DNA from 4 places in the Sporosarcina sp. SAFN-010 genome. Region 2 is predicted to be linked to each of the others. Evidence: riboswitches for the same ligand, from Rfam matches in the RefSeq annotation. Region 2 holds a riboswitch; each other region holds the start of a gene.
The links. Region 2 has a riboswitch for S-adenosylmethionine ahead of ACR65F_RS02740 (hypothetical protein). Riboswitches for the same ligand answer to the same signal wherever they lie in the genome.

Region 1: another riboswitch for S-adenosylmethionine. It lies ahead of metK (methionine adenosyltransferase); the one in region 2 lies ahead of ACR65F_RS02740 (hypothetical protein).
Region 3: another riboswitch for S-adenosylmethionine. It lies ahead of ACR65F_RS15805 (methionine ABC transporter ATP-binding protein); the one in region 2 lies ahead of ACR65F_RS02740 (hypothetical protein).
Region 4: another riboswitch for S-adenosylmethionine. It lies ahead of ACR65F_RS07470 (cyclase family protein); the one in region 2 lies ahead of ACR65F_RS02740 (hypothetical protein).

What each region holds. Positions count from the first base shown of each region.
Region 1 is NZ_JBPFDS010000023.1:15,848-19,208, forward strand. It holds gene pckA (phosphoenolpyruvate carboxykinase (ATP)) at 1-1,113, opposite strand, end outside; SAM riboswitch class I at 1,281-1,397, shown strand; gene metK (methionine adenosyltransferase) at 1,594-2,799, shown strand; gene ACR65F_RS17145 (gamma carbonic anhydrase) at 2,854-3,361, opposite strand, start outside.
Region 2 is NZ_JBPFDS010000001.1:568,446-571,806, reverse strand. It holds gene ACR65F_RS02750 (sulfite exporter TauE/SafE family protein) at 1-485, shown strand, start outside; gene ACR65F_RS02745 (DMT family transporter) at 548-1,429, shown strand; gene ACR65F_RS02740 (hypothetical protein) at 1,489-1,776, opposite strand; SAM riboswitch class I at 1,853-1,950, opposite strand; gene ACR65F_RS02735 (hypothetical protein) at 2,034-2,156, shown strand; gene ACR65F_RS02730 (antibiotic biosynthesis monooxygenase) at 2,687-3,031, shown strand; gene ACR65F_RS02725 (dipeptidase) at 3,155-3,361, shown strand, end outside.
Region 3 is NZ_JBPFDS010000017.1:40,752-44,112, reverse strand. It holds gene rsmI (16S rRNA (cytidine(1402)-2'-O)-methyltransferase) at 1-664, shown strand, start outside; gene abrB (transition state genes transcriptional regulator AbrB) at 725-1,000, opposite strand; SAM riboswitch class I at 1,296-1,408, shown strand; gene ACR65F_RS15805 (methionine ABC transporter ATP-binding protein) at 1,555-2,580, shown strand; gene ACR65F_RS15800 (methionine ABC transporter permease) at 2,570-3,232, shown strand; gene ACR65F_RS15795 (MetQ/NlpA family ABC transporter substrate-binding protein) at 3,270-3,361, shown strand, end outside.
Region 4 is NZ_JBPFDS010000005.1:1,667-5,027, forward strand. It holds gene ACR65F_RS07465 (nicotinate phosphoribosyltransferase) at 1-754, opposite strand, end outside; SAM riboswitch class I at 1,054-1,159, shown strand; gene ACR65F_RS07470 (cyclase family protein) at 1,265-2,014, shown strand; gene ACR65F_RS07475 (NADPH-dependent FMN reductase) at 2,060-2,635, opposite strand; gene ACR65F_RS07480 (methyl-accepting chemotaxis protein) at 2,793-3,361, opposite strand, start outside.

The DNA of each region.
Region 1 (3,361 bases), on a different contig from region 2:
TCCACTTAGGAAGTGATACATTGCTTGCTCCTTCGTCAATTTCGAGATTGGAGGCAACACACCGAACGCATCAGCAGTTAGGAAGATGATGGTTTCCGGGTGTCCAGCAACTGATGGAAGAACGATGTTGTCGATATTCTCAATCGGATATGCTGCACGTGTGTTCTCAGTTAATGTAGTATCATCATAATCAGCAATGCGTGACTCAGTATCGAGTACTACGTTTTCTAGAACTGTACCGAATTGAATGGCACCGAAGATCTCAGGTTCTTTTTCTGGTGATAAGTTGATGCACTTCGCGTAACATCCACCTTCAATGTTGAAGATTCCGTGATCAGACCACCCATGCTCATCGTCACCAATCAGTTTGCGGTTTGCATCAGCAGATAGTGTTGTTTTACCAGTACCTGATAATCCGAAGAAGAGTGCAGCATCGCCTTTTTCACCAACGTTAGCTGAACAGTGCATAGAAAGTATTCCATTTTCAGGAAGCAGGTAGTTCATAACAGAGAAAATCGATTTCTTCATTTCTCCGGCATATTCAGTACCGCCGATTAGCACGATGCGTTTTTCAAGTGAAATGATGACGAATGTTTCTGAATCCGTGCCGTCAACAGCAGGATCAGCTTTGAATGATGGTGCTGCAAGGATCGTGAACTGTGCTTCGTGCATCTTCAATTCTTCTTCAGTAGGTCGGATGAAGAGCTGATGAACGAAAAGGTTTTGCCAAGCAAATTCGTTGATAACTTGAATCGAAAGTTGTGAAGCTTTGTCAGCTCCTGCAAATCCTTTAAATACAAATAGTTCCTCTTTTGCTTGAAGGTGGTTTAAAACCTTCTTATATAGATTGTCGAAGTGAACTTCTGAAATCGGACGATTAACAGAGCCCCAGTCAATCTTATCTTTAGAAGTAGCTTCTTCAGTTATGTAACGGTCTTTAGGGGAACGGCCGGTATACTTCCCGGTTTGCGCTGTAACGGCTCCATCTGCTGAAAGCGTAGCCTCACCTCGGGAAACTGCTTTTTCGACTAATACAGGTACAGATGGCTGTAATGTAATATTAGTACCAGAAAGAAGTTCTTTGAGTCCATTATCTATTTTCGCTGAAATCATAGGTAGATACCGTCCTTTTCATTATTGCCCATGTTGGGGCTGTCTTATTTTGAATTAGTATAACACATTAAGAATAATAAACTATACTAATTCAAAACTCAAGTGAGAGCTACAAAAAAATTTGACAAGAACTGCGTTTTCTCGTAGCATAGATAGATGAACGGATACTCTTATCCCGAGTTGGCGGAGGGACAGGCCCTATGATGCCCGGCAACCTGCATGGACGTCCTTGTCTATGAAAAGGTGCCAAACCTGAAGCAGGGGGAAACCCTGGACGATAAGAGTGAAAGGTGCCTATGAAACTCATGCCTTTCCTCATGTATGCAATACGTGAGTGGAGGGCTTTTTCTATATGTTTGCCTTTATCCTTGTGAACGTTGAACGACGCTTCTCTTCAGGCGCGGGACGAAAACTGGGAAAACGAGAGTACCGTATCACGAGTTCGCTGTAAGGAAACTTGCGGCTGAAGGAGGAAATCATATGACAAATCGACGACTGTTTACATCTGAGTCGGTAACAGAAGGCCATCCTGATAAGATGTGTGACCAAATTTCAGATGCGATTCTGGATGCGATTATCGAGGAAGACCCGAACGCTCGCGTAGCGTGTGAAACGACAATTACAACAGGATTAGTTCTCGTTATTGGAGAAATTACGACGACTACGTATGTCGATATTCCGAAAGTGGTTCGAGAAACTGTAAAGGAAATTGGCTACACGCGCGCGAAATACGGATTCGATTACGAAACGTCTTCCGTACTTACATCTATTGATGAACAATCGCCTGACATCGCGGCAAGTGTCGATCGTGCACTTGAAGCACGTGAAGGCTTGATGGATGACGAAGAGCTAGAAGCAATTGGTGCTGGAGACCAAGGACTCATGTTTGGCTATGCATGCAACGAAACAGAAGAATTGATGCCTCTACCAATTAGCCTGGCTCACAAACTTTCCCGTCAACTGACGAAAGTACGGAAAGAAGAGACACTCGACTACCTACGTCCAGATGGAAAAACACAAGTAACGATTGAATATAACGAAAAGAACGAACCAATCCGTGTCGATACGATTGTTATTTCTACACAGCACCATCCTGAAGTGACACTTGAGCAATTACAGCGTGAAGTGAAACAACACGTCATTGACACTGTCGTTCCAAAGAACTTGCTGGATGATGAAACAAAGTATTTCATCAACCCATCAGGACGCTTTGTCATCGGTGGTCCTCAAGGGGATGCAGGTCTTACAGGACGTAAAATTATCGTTGACACCTATGGCGGTTATGCTCGTCATGGTGGCGGAGCGTTTTCTGGTAAAGACGCGACTAAAGTCGATCGCTCGGCATCATACGCAGCACGTTACGTAGCGAAGAACCTTGTCGCTGCAGAGTTAGCGGATCGCTGTGAAGTGCAGTTAGCGTACGCAATCGGTGTCGCTAAGCCCGTTTCGATTTCTGTAGATACTTTCGGGACAAGTGATATTTCTGAGAGTCGTCTTGTTGAACTTGTCAGAAATCATTTCGATCTCCGCCCAGCTGGGATTATCAAGATGCTCGACCTACGTCGTCCGATTTATAAGCAGACAGCAGCTTATGGTCACTTTGGTAGAACGGATATCGATCTACCTTGGGAGCGTACAGATAAGGCTTCTGCATTGAAAGAAGAAGTTACTCAACTTAAAGGATAAGTACAAAAAAGCAAGGGAGCCGATTTAAGCGCCCTTGCTTTTCTTATTTACAGCTTAGTTTTGAAGTTGTTTGTAATGCTGACCTTTTTCTACGTAGCTCTCAACGATTCTTTCCATATCTTCCCGGTCTGCGTCTGTTACTTCACGAACTACTTTTGCAGGGGAACCGAGTGCTAACATACCAGGTGGAATGACTTTCCCTGGAGGAACTAAACTGCCTGCACCTACAAATGCACCTTCTCCGATTACGGCACCATCGAGTATGATTGAACCCATCCCAACAAGTGCCCCTTTTTTAATCGTACAACTATGTAACGTAACTTTATGACCGATTGTGACGTCATCTTCTATGACTAACGGGTTGTTAGGACTTTGATGTAGACAAGATAAGTCTTGAATGCTGACGCGTTTACCAATACGAGTTGGCGCAACGTCGCCGCGAATGACGGTACTGAACCAAACGGAAGAGTCAGCGCCGATTGTGACATCTCCACTAATTACAGCAAAATCGGCTACGAATACGGTTTCATCGATGTTTGGCCAAACATCCTTATATGGAACA
Region 2 (3,361 bases):
TAGGTTCGAGTTTGCTATCTGAGCAAGCGGTCAATATGGTGTACGGTGTGCTTGCAGTGGTGGCGGCAATTCTGTTATTCATTCCAAGGAAAAAGGTGGAGGAGCGACCAGCGAGTGAAGTGATGTTCAATAAGTGGCTTGCGGCTGGACTCGCCTTTGTCGTCGGAATAGCATCAGGAGTTGTTGGAGCGGGGGGAGCGTTTGTGCTCGTTCCAATCATGTTAACGGTACTCGCAATCCCGACCCGAATAACAATTGCCTCATCTCTTGCAATCACATTCATTTCCTCAATTGGTTCTGCGACAGGTAAAATCGCGACGGGGCAAGTATTATGGGGACCGGCGATTGTCTTGATTGTCGCGGCACTCATTGCTGCACCACTCGGCGCGAAATTCGGACAAAAAGTGAATCCAAATGTGCTGAAATGGATTCTTGCGGTGCTGATTTTAGCGACTGCCATCAATATATGGAGCGATTTGTTATAACTGATTCGGTCATCGGTGTATGATAAGATACGACTTGTATTGTTTTTCAACCGGAGGCTCTTATGACAAATCGCAACAAAGGAATTTTATTACTATTAGCGTCGGCACTCGGATTTTCACTTATGACCGCATTCGTGAAGTTATCGGGGGATGTCCCGACGATGCAGAAAACGATTTTCCGCAATGGCGTATCAATGTTCATTGCATTTTTCTTCGTTATTCATTACAAAGAAAGACTGTTCGGCAAGCGTGAAAACCAACGTTTGTTGCTGTTGCGTTCTTCACTCGGTGCGATCGGCATCGTGTTATATTTCTATGCGATTGACCATCTCGTACTTGCGGATGCAGATATGCTGAATAAAATGAGCCCGTTCATTACGATTGTGTTTGCGGCGATATTTTTGAAAGAGCATGTAAAACCATTTCAGTTGTATAGCATTTTAATCGCGTTTCTCGGGACGTTGTTCATCATCAAACCATCGTTTTCACTCGATGTTGTTCCGTATGCAGCTGGTGTTTTATCCGCAGTCTTTGCAGGTGGTGCATACACCGTATTACGAGCACTTGGTGGCCGTGAGCAGTTTTACACCGTCGTGTTTTACTTCTCGACATTCACGACCGTTGTGCTATTGCCGTTCGTGATTTTCACCTATCAACCCATGTCGCTGCAACAGACCGTGTATTTACTAGCAGCAGGAGTGTTCGCCACAGTTGGTCAATTCGGGATTACACTTGCGTACAAATACGCACCGGCAAAAGAGATTTCAGTGTTCAACTATTTCACGGTCGTGTTCTCTGCAATCCTCGGATTTGTGTTACTTGGACAAATTCCGGATGTCTATAGCTTCATTGGCTATTTCATTATATTCGGCGCGTCATTTTACATGTTTTTACGCAATCGAGGCGGGGAAGAAGTGCCTGCAGAATTGGCAAAGAAAAAATAGTTTTGTTATGAATAAAACCCTCTTTCTCACGAGTTTTCGTGGGGAAGAGGGTTTTTGCGTTATTTGAATAGTTGAGTCGCATCAGGTCCGAACGTGTCTTTGAGCAACTTCTGTTTGCGTGTTTGAATCTGCAGTGCAAGTTCGTCAGCCTGTCGTTGCAATTCCGCAATCTCTTGCAGTTCTTTTTGCAACGCTTTTTTAGAAAGTAAATCGCCTTGGTCGAAGTAATCGATCTCCTGCTGTACACGTGCAAACGTTTGATGACGCTTCATGGCTCCTGCAGAGCTATGTGGTTCTTCCTTTATAACCTGTTCCTTTTGTGCAGTAAATCGTTCAATCGTACCCACTTGGATCACTCCTCTAAAATTTGCCAAACAAAAAACTCTTCCCCCGAACAGAGAAGAGTTGCTTAAGCGCAAATTCTCCTCATCGGCCAGGTTTCCCTGTTGGCAGCAGCACCTTGCGTGAGCAGGTTGCTGAGACGTCATCGGGCCAAGTCCCTCGGTCTCTCTGGATAAGAAAAGAGTCGTTCATTTAGTTAAAGCAAGTGTAGCATATCGCGGTGGGCAGGGCAATATGCCCTTCGGTTGGAGGAATCGGAAAGATGGGGACGGTTATCGGAAGTTTGGTAGTAGTTATCGGCAACATCCTGGCAACAATCGGCATTATCCAGCAAAGAATCGGTAGCATCGTGGAATTAATCGGAATCGAGACACAACTCATGTAGTTTTAGGGATTAATTGGTAGCGCTTCGCTTGTTGAAAGCTGGGCAATCCCGCTGTGTGGAAGAATCGGCAAGAAGGGGCCAGTTATCGGCAATTGGGCAGTGGTAATCAGCAACATTCAGGCAACAATCGGCATTATCTAGCAAAGAATCGGTAACATCGCAGAATTAATCGGAATCAAGACACAACTCACCTGGTTTTAGGGATTAATTGGTAGCGCTTCGCTTGTTGAAAGCTGGGCAATCCCGCTGTGTGGAAGAATCGGCAAGATGTGCTCAGTTATCGGCAATTCGGCAGTGGTAATCAGCAACATCCTGGCAACAATCGGTATTATTTAGCAAAGAATCGGTAACATCGCAGAATTAATCGGAATCGAGACACAATTGAGCCAAGGGAAATCCCTATTTCAGTGGTGGGAGCGTTGTCTGGGGATTCGGGTAGGCGTATGCTTGAGTAAGAAGTCATTAGCACGTTTGCAGTGACACATGATCTCAAAAAAAGTGGATTTGCCAACTACAAAGGAGGCGCTCGTATGAGCCAGATGACAGCAGTGAACGTGATTCGTATCGAAAAAGGAAAAGGAGCCGAAGTTGCGGAACGCTTCGCAAAACCAAAATCCGTCCATACTTTTCCGGGATTTGTTCGGATGGAATTGTGGATGAAAGAAAGTACTGAAGATCATGATGAACTCCATGTTTGCACGACTTGGGAAGACGAAAAATACTTCACAGAGTGGCGCGAAAAGCGTGCAATCGAAAAGGCGAAGATTCGAGCTGAACAAGAGAAGAACCAAACTGGTAAACCGCCGCATAATCCGATTCTTGGTACTGAATTATCTACGTACGTCACAATGGTTCAACATTTACCAGCAAAATAAAAATTGATTCAAAAGCTTTGCCACGTGCAAAGCTTTTTTTATGGAAAAGTAAAAGTAGCTATTGATAAATATGATACAATGTATAAATTCCAATATATTAGAATATTTATAAGGGAGGATTCTATGAAAGTTTTCGACTTACATTCAGATTTGTTTACGGACATCGCCTTCCGAAGAGCACGTGGGGAGACGAACGTTTTTGACAGAATCCATTATCCAACACTGAAAAAAGGGGGTGTAAGTTCAATCATATGTGTGTTTTGGACAGAACCTATTTTTTCTCATCAACCACTAGAGCGTTTGCATGATCTTATCAAGTTCGTTGAGGCA
Region 3 (3,361 bases), on a different contig from region 2:
AGAGGTGGGGGGGAGAAAGATTTTAGAGTTGTTGGCAGATGGTAAAACCGTTGCGCTCGTGAGTGACGCGGGGATGCCTTGTATTTCAGATCCTGGTGCCGATATTGCAGAAAAAGCAATCGCAGACGGTTATGCAGTCGTACCTGTACCTGGGCCGAATGCAGCCATTAGTGCATTAGTTGCGTCTGGTATTCCTACACAGCCCTTTTTGTTTTTCGGTTTTTTAGATAGACAGAAGAAGAAGCGTCGTATTCAGTTGGAAGCGTTACAGAATCGACAAGAGACTTTACTCTTTTACGAGGCACCTCATCGATTGAAAGATACGTTGCGTGCATTGAAAGAACAGTTTGGACCGAATCGGCGTATTACACTTGCGAGAGAACTAACAAAACGTTATGAAGAATTTGTTAGGGGGACAGTTGAAGAGGCACTTAACTGGGCAGAATCAACAGAGATTCGCGGAGAATTTTGTTTAGTCGTAGAAGGTACAGATGAAGTGAAATCAGAAACTGAGGAAGTATGGTGGAGTGCGTTAACTCCGGTTGAACACGTTGAACAATTGATAGAACAAAAAGGATACACATCAAAAGAAGCAATTCGTGAAACCTCAGCCGATCGGGGTGTGAGTAAAAGGGAGATTTACCAGGCATATCACGTTGAATAAAAAAATAACATCTGTGCCTACTTGAATAGGCACAGATGTTATTGAAATAAAATCATTAAATCAAGACATTTTGTCTTCGATTTCAGCAATAAGTTGCTTAGCACCTTCAGGACTAAGAATCAGTTTACCATCGATGAGTGTTAAGTTGTCATCTGAAACTTCTCCAGTTACTGAACACGTCATGTTAGGCATGTATTTCTTCAAGATGATTTTGTCGTCATCCACATAAATTTCTAGTGCGTCTTTTTGAGCTATGCCGAGTGTCCGACGTAATTCGATAGGGATAACTACACGACCAAGTTCGTCGACTTTACGTACGATTCCAGTAGATTTCATATCAGGTTTCCTCCTAAAGTAAAATGGTGATTCGTCAGATTTCGACATTTTTCTCTTGTCTGTCTATTATCATACCAAGTCTTCCAATTAACGTCAATAGCGAAGCCTATAAACTATTTAATGAATAATAGATACATGAAAAACGCACATAAATGTGAATGAAAGTTGCAGATTTTGAGTGGCTAGAAAGTATTTTACATAAAACTTTCTTAAAATTAAAAAGAGGTTGACTTTCCGTGTTACTCACTTTATAGTTGAAAATAATTCTTGCACAATCGAATAGCAATACATCACTTTCTTATCCAGAGAGATCGAGGGGCAGGCCCTATGACATCTCGGCAGCGGGTTCATTACACATGAACACTGTGCCAATTCCTGCAAATGCTTTATGCATTTGGAAGATGAGAACGGAGATGGTTTCATATTATATTGAAGCCCTCTTTTTTCTCGTTCTAATGAGAAAAAAGAGGGCTTTTTTCGTTCAACCAAAAGAAAGTTCGATGACTGCGCTCATTGCTGCACAGAATCATTACAGTAAGAAAAGGGGGCCCAGCATGATTGAATTTAAACAGGCGGTTAAGACATTTAAACTAGGAAAGCGAGAGGTGACGGCGGTTAAGGACGTGAGTTTGTCCGTTGCACAAGGAGAAATCTTCGGAATTATCGGGTTTAGTGGTGCAGGGAAAAGTACATTGCTTCGACTCGTTAATATGCTGGAGCGTCCGACCACGGGTTCTATTCAAGTACAAGGAGTAGACCTAGCAACACTTTCTCAAAAAGATCTAAGAAAGCTTCGTCGTCGAATCGGGATGATTTTTCAGAACTTTAATTTGTTTACATCCCGAACGGTTGCAGGGAATGTGGCATACCCACTAAAACTTGGGGGCGTAGCGAAAAAAGAAGTGACTGCGCGAGTAGCAGAACTATTGGACTTTGTGGGACTGTCTGATAAAGCGAATGATTACCCGGAACAACTTTCCGGTGGTCAAAAACAGCGGGTGGGTATCGCAAGAGCACTCGCTACATCGCCTGATATATTAATTTGCGATGAGGCTACCTCAGCTTTAGACCCGGATACGACAGCTGACATTCTTAGACTACTAAAAAAAGTGAACAAGGAGCTTGGAATTACGATTCTACTGATCACACATGAGATGCATGTCATTCAAGAAATATGTGATCGTGTCGCTGTGATGGAGGATGGAGAAGTGATTGAAACAGGTTCTGTATTCGACACATTTACAAATCCACAGCATCCAACGACAAGACGTTTCATCCAGTCAGTACAACAGGATCGACCTTCAAATGCATTGCTTAAGGAGTGGCGTGCAAAGGGAGGGAAAAAACTGTATCGAGTGATTTTTAAAGGTGAAGTAGCTGGCGATCCAGTTCTCTCAAGGCTCACTCAAAAGTTTGGTGTGAATTTCAACATTGTTTATGGATCCATACGTGAACTGCAGGAGAAGTTTTTTGGGAATTTGTTAGTTTCATTCGATGGAGATGAGCAATCTGTAAGCCTACTAATTGCTTCATTGAAGGAAAGCGTAGAGATTGAGGAGGTTGCTGTTCATGAAAGTTGATTGGACCACATTTTGGCCAAGAATTATAGAGTCGACCGGTGAGACAGTTCTCATGGTCATTGCAACGCTCGTCTTTGGCTCAATATTAGGAATAAGTATCGGTTTACTGCTTTACGTAACGAGAAAAGGAAATATTTTAGAAAAGCAATGGGTGTTTCAAACATTGAATATCCTCATCAATATCATTCGCCCGATTCCCTTCATTATATTCCTTGTTGCATTAAGTCCTGTTACAAGGGCAGTTGTAGGTTCCACAATCGGAACGTGGGCGGCTATCTTTCCAATGACGATTGCAGCCTCTTTTGGAATCGCTAGGATTGTGGAAAATAACTTGGTAGGAATAGATCCTGGTGTTGTGGAGGCAGCTAAAGCGATGGGGGCAAGCCCTTTTCAAATCATTTTTACAGTTCTAATACCAGAGGCTCTCGGTCCTCTAATTCTTGGTTTAACATTTGTAACAATTAGTTTAATCGACTTCTCAGCAATGGCAGGTACCGTCGGAGGAGGGGGATTGGGACACGTCGCAATGACATACGGATATCAGCGTTTCGATGGAAGTGTCATGTTGGTTACGGTAGTCATTCTAATTATTCTTGTCCAAGTCGCTCAATGGATAGGAAACACGTTTTCCAGAAAGGTTATGAGACGTTAGTTTTTTGATCAAACACATACTTGGAGGAGATTATAAAATGAAGAAAGCAATTATCTACTTAGGAACTATTTTACTGTTATTAACACTTGGAGCTTGCAGCCAAAAGACATCGGGACAAGAAAAAGATTC
Region 4 (3,361 bases), on a different contig from region 2:
GTTCTTTCGCCACTTTAATAGCAGTCGGCACGCCAATTTTTAACGTGTTATACGTATCAACAAGGAAGACACAGTCACGATGACGTTTGGCGTATGAGTGAAACGCTTTGTATTCACTTTTGTAAGCTTGCACGAGGGAATGGGCATGCGTGCCGCTCGCCTGGATACCGAATAGCTTGCCAGCGCGCACATTACTGGTTGCTTCTACGCCTCCAATTACTGCAGCACGAGCTCCCCAAACAGCCGCATCCATTTCTTGTGCACGACGACTACCGAACTCCATCACCACTTCGTCTTTCACGACTTGCTTTATACGACTTGCCTTTGTAGCAATCAACGTTTGGTAATTGACGATATTTAAGAGTGCCGTCTCAATAAGCTGCGCCTCTGCTAAGGTTGTTTCAACTCGCAGAATTGGTTCGTTTCCAAATACGGTTTCTCCTTCTTTCATGGAATAGAGATTCCCCGTAAAACGGACGTCCTTTAAATAATCGAGAAAATCTTCTTTATAGTGCAATTCGTTTTTTAAATATGCGATATCACTATCAGTGAATTTCAGATCTCTTAAATAATTGAGTACACGCTCTAGTCCGGCAAAAATTGCATAACCGTTTCCAAACGGCAATTTTCTGAAATACAGCTCAAAAATCGCTTTTTTGTTATGGATGCCTTCAGCCCAGTACGTTTCCATCATATTGATTTGATATAAATCTGTATGTAATGCAAAGCTATCATCTGTATAGTTTGAGCTCACACTAATTCGCCTCTTCCAATAGGTTATGTAGACCACTTATAACGTTACTTACCCTTTCTCGTCTTCCTTATAACTCATTCAGTTGACCATTCGTTAAATACTTCTGGTCCAACAGCTCCTCCAATAACACGTCTTAGCAAAACAAATCCCGCCCTTTAAGGATGCCCACTGAACTATTTCCAAACTATATGTAAGTATATCAAATTCCCCAGAGAAAGAAATCATCTGGTCCCTATTGCTTTCAATAAGAAGGCATGGTACTATCAGAATAATCATTTTTCAAACAATTCAATAAACATTTCTTATCAAGAGAGACGGAGGGACTGGCCCTACGATGTCTCAGCAACCAGCCATTAAGGCCGAGGTGCTAATTCCAGGAGGTGCAGATGCATCTCGAGATGAGAGCTGACTTCATGCAGTATGCGCAGAAGGCCCTCTATTAGTCATAAGAGGGTCTTCTTTTTGTATAAAATAGCCGGTTTTCGGCACTAAAGAAAAGGCGGGAATGAGATGACAACACAAACACAAACGGATTTGTTAACTGCACTCACTACGTTAAAGGCAAAAGAATGGGTGGACCTCACTCATACATTCGGTCCAACATCTCCACACTTCTTCATGTTTGAAGATGCTGAGTTCAAAACGCTTTTTAACCACGATGACGGTTTCTTTGCACAGCAATTCAGCTTTGCAGGTCAATACGGAACCCATATCGATGCACCCATCCACTTTGTCCGGGACACTCGCTACTTAGAAGAACTCGAGTTAAAAGAGCTCGTCCTTCCATTAATCGTTGTCGACAAATCGAAAGATGCGGAAGCTGATCATGATTTTACTTGTTCGAAAAACGATTTATTAGACTTCGAAAAAGAACACGGGACGATCGAAGCAGGCTCATTCGTAGCACTCCGTACTGACTGGAGCAAACGCTGGCCAGATTCGCAAAGTTTCTGCAATAAAGATGCAGATGGAAATAACAGAATTCCAGGCTGGGGATTGGATGCGTTGAAATTCCTTTTTGAGGACCGGGGAGTAAAAGCCGTTGGACACGAAACATTTGACACCGATTCTGCTGCAGACTTCCGAAAAAATGGAGCGCTCCATGGAGAATACTACGTACTTGAACAAGATACGTACCAAGTCGAACTCTTGACGAATTTAGACAAACTCCCGACAAAAGGGGCTATCATCTTTAATATCGTTCCAAAACCTGAAAAGGCATCGGGATTCCCTGTGCGCTCTTTCGCAATTCTCCCCTAACAAAAAACAAGCATTCTGCAGTTTTACACAGAATGCTTGTTTTTATTATGCTTTTTTCGATGCATGCATTTCTGTCATGCGCTCGTAGAAGTCCACGAAGTTGTCAACTACAGAATCCAAGAAGGCAACTGTCGATTCGTCTGTTAACTCATCTTGATCATTCAACTTCTGGTGAATAGACCCAATGTACACTTCATTGTTTGGCAAAATCAGTGGAGAAAGACCTGGGTTGGACAAAATCTCGCGTAAATGGATTTGCGCTCGCACACTACCGAACACGCCCATTGATGAACCTACGATGAATGCAGGCTTATCACGTAATGTCGCTTCTCCTCCACGGGATAACCAGTCTAACGCATTTTTCATAGCGCCAGGGATGGAGAAGTTATATTCAGGAACTGCAAATAACACAGCATCCGAATCTTTTACATTCTCTTTAAATGCACGAACATTTGTAGGCGGTTCACTTTCATGATCGACCGAAAACATTTCCACATCATTAATCGAAACTAACGTAATGTCCAAACGATCAGCATAACGTTTTTTCATGAAGTTCACCAATCTTTTATTGTAGGAAGTCGAGCTTGTACTTCCGATAATCGCTTTTACTCGTATTGTCATCTTAAGTAACTCCTTCTGATAATGAATTTCAATTACCATGTAAGGATAGCATATACTCATTTAACTCTTAACTATTTTGCTCATAACACTTGGACCATACAAAAACTGTCCCTTTCAGACTCTTATGAGCTTAAAGGGACAGTTTAAATTTGTTATATTACAACTTAAATCGACGAACCGTCTCCTGCAAACCTTGTGCCATTTCGGCCAATGTTTCTGAAGCAGCTGCGATTTCTTCCATGGAAGCAGTTTGCTGTTCGGCTGTCGCTGCAATATTCTCCGTATGATTTGCTGAATCCATCGCAATGGTAGCGGTCTGTTCAATGACTGCTGCAATACGTCCAGACTCCATCCGGTTTCTCTCGGTACTATTCGTTACATCTTCAATTTGAGCAGAAATGCTAGTAATCGCTTCGGAAATTTGTTGGAAGGTCTGTCCTGTCTCTTGAACGAGATTCGCTCCTTCTTTCACTGCTTGATTTCCTTTTCCAATAGCTGTGACGGAATACCCGATGTCTTCCTGAATCGCCGCAATGAGTGTACCTACTTGAGTAGCGGCGTTCGAGGATTGCTCTGCGAGTTTTCGAACCTCATCAGCAACCACTGCAAATCCTCTTCCGTTCTCTCCGGCACGCGCAGCTTCAATTGCTGCATTTAGAGCAAGTAGATTCGTTTGTTCTGCGACATCCGTAATCATTCCAGCAATTTTTCCGATTTCTGCAGATT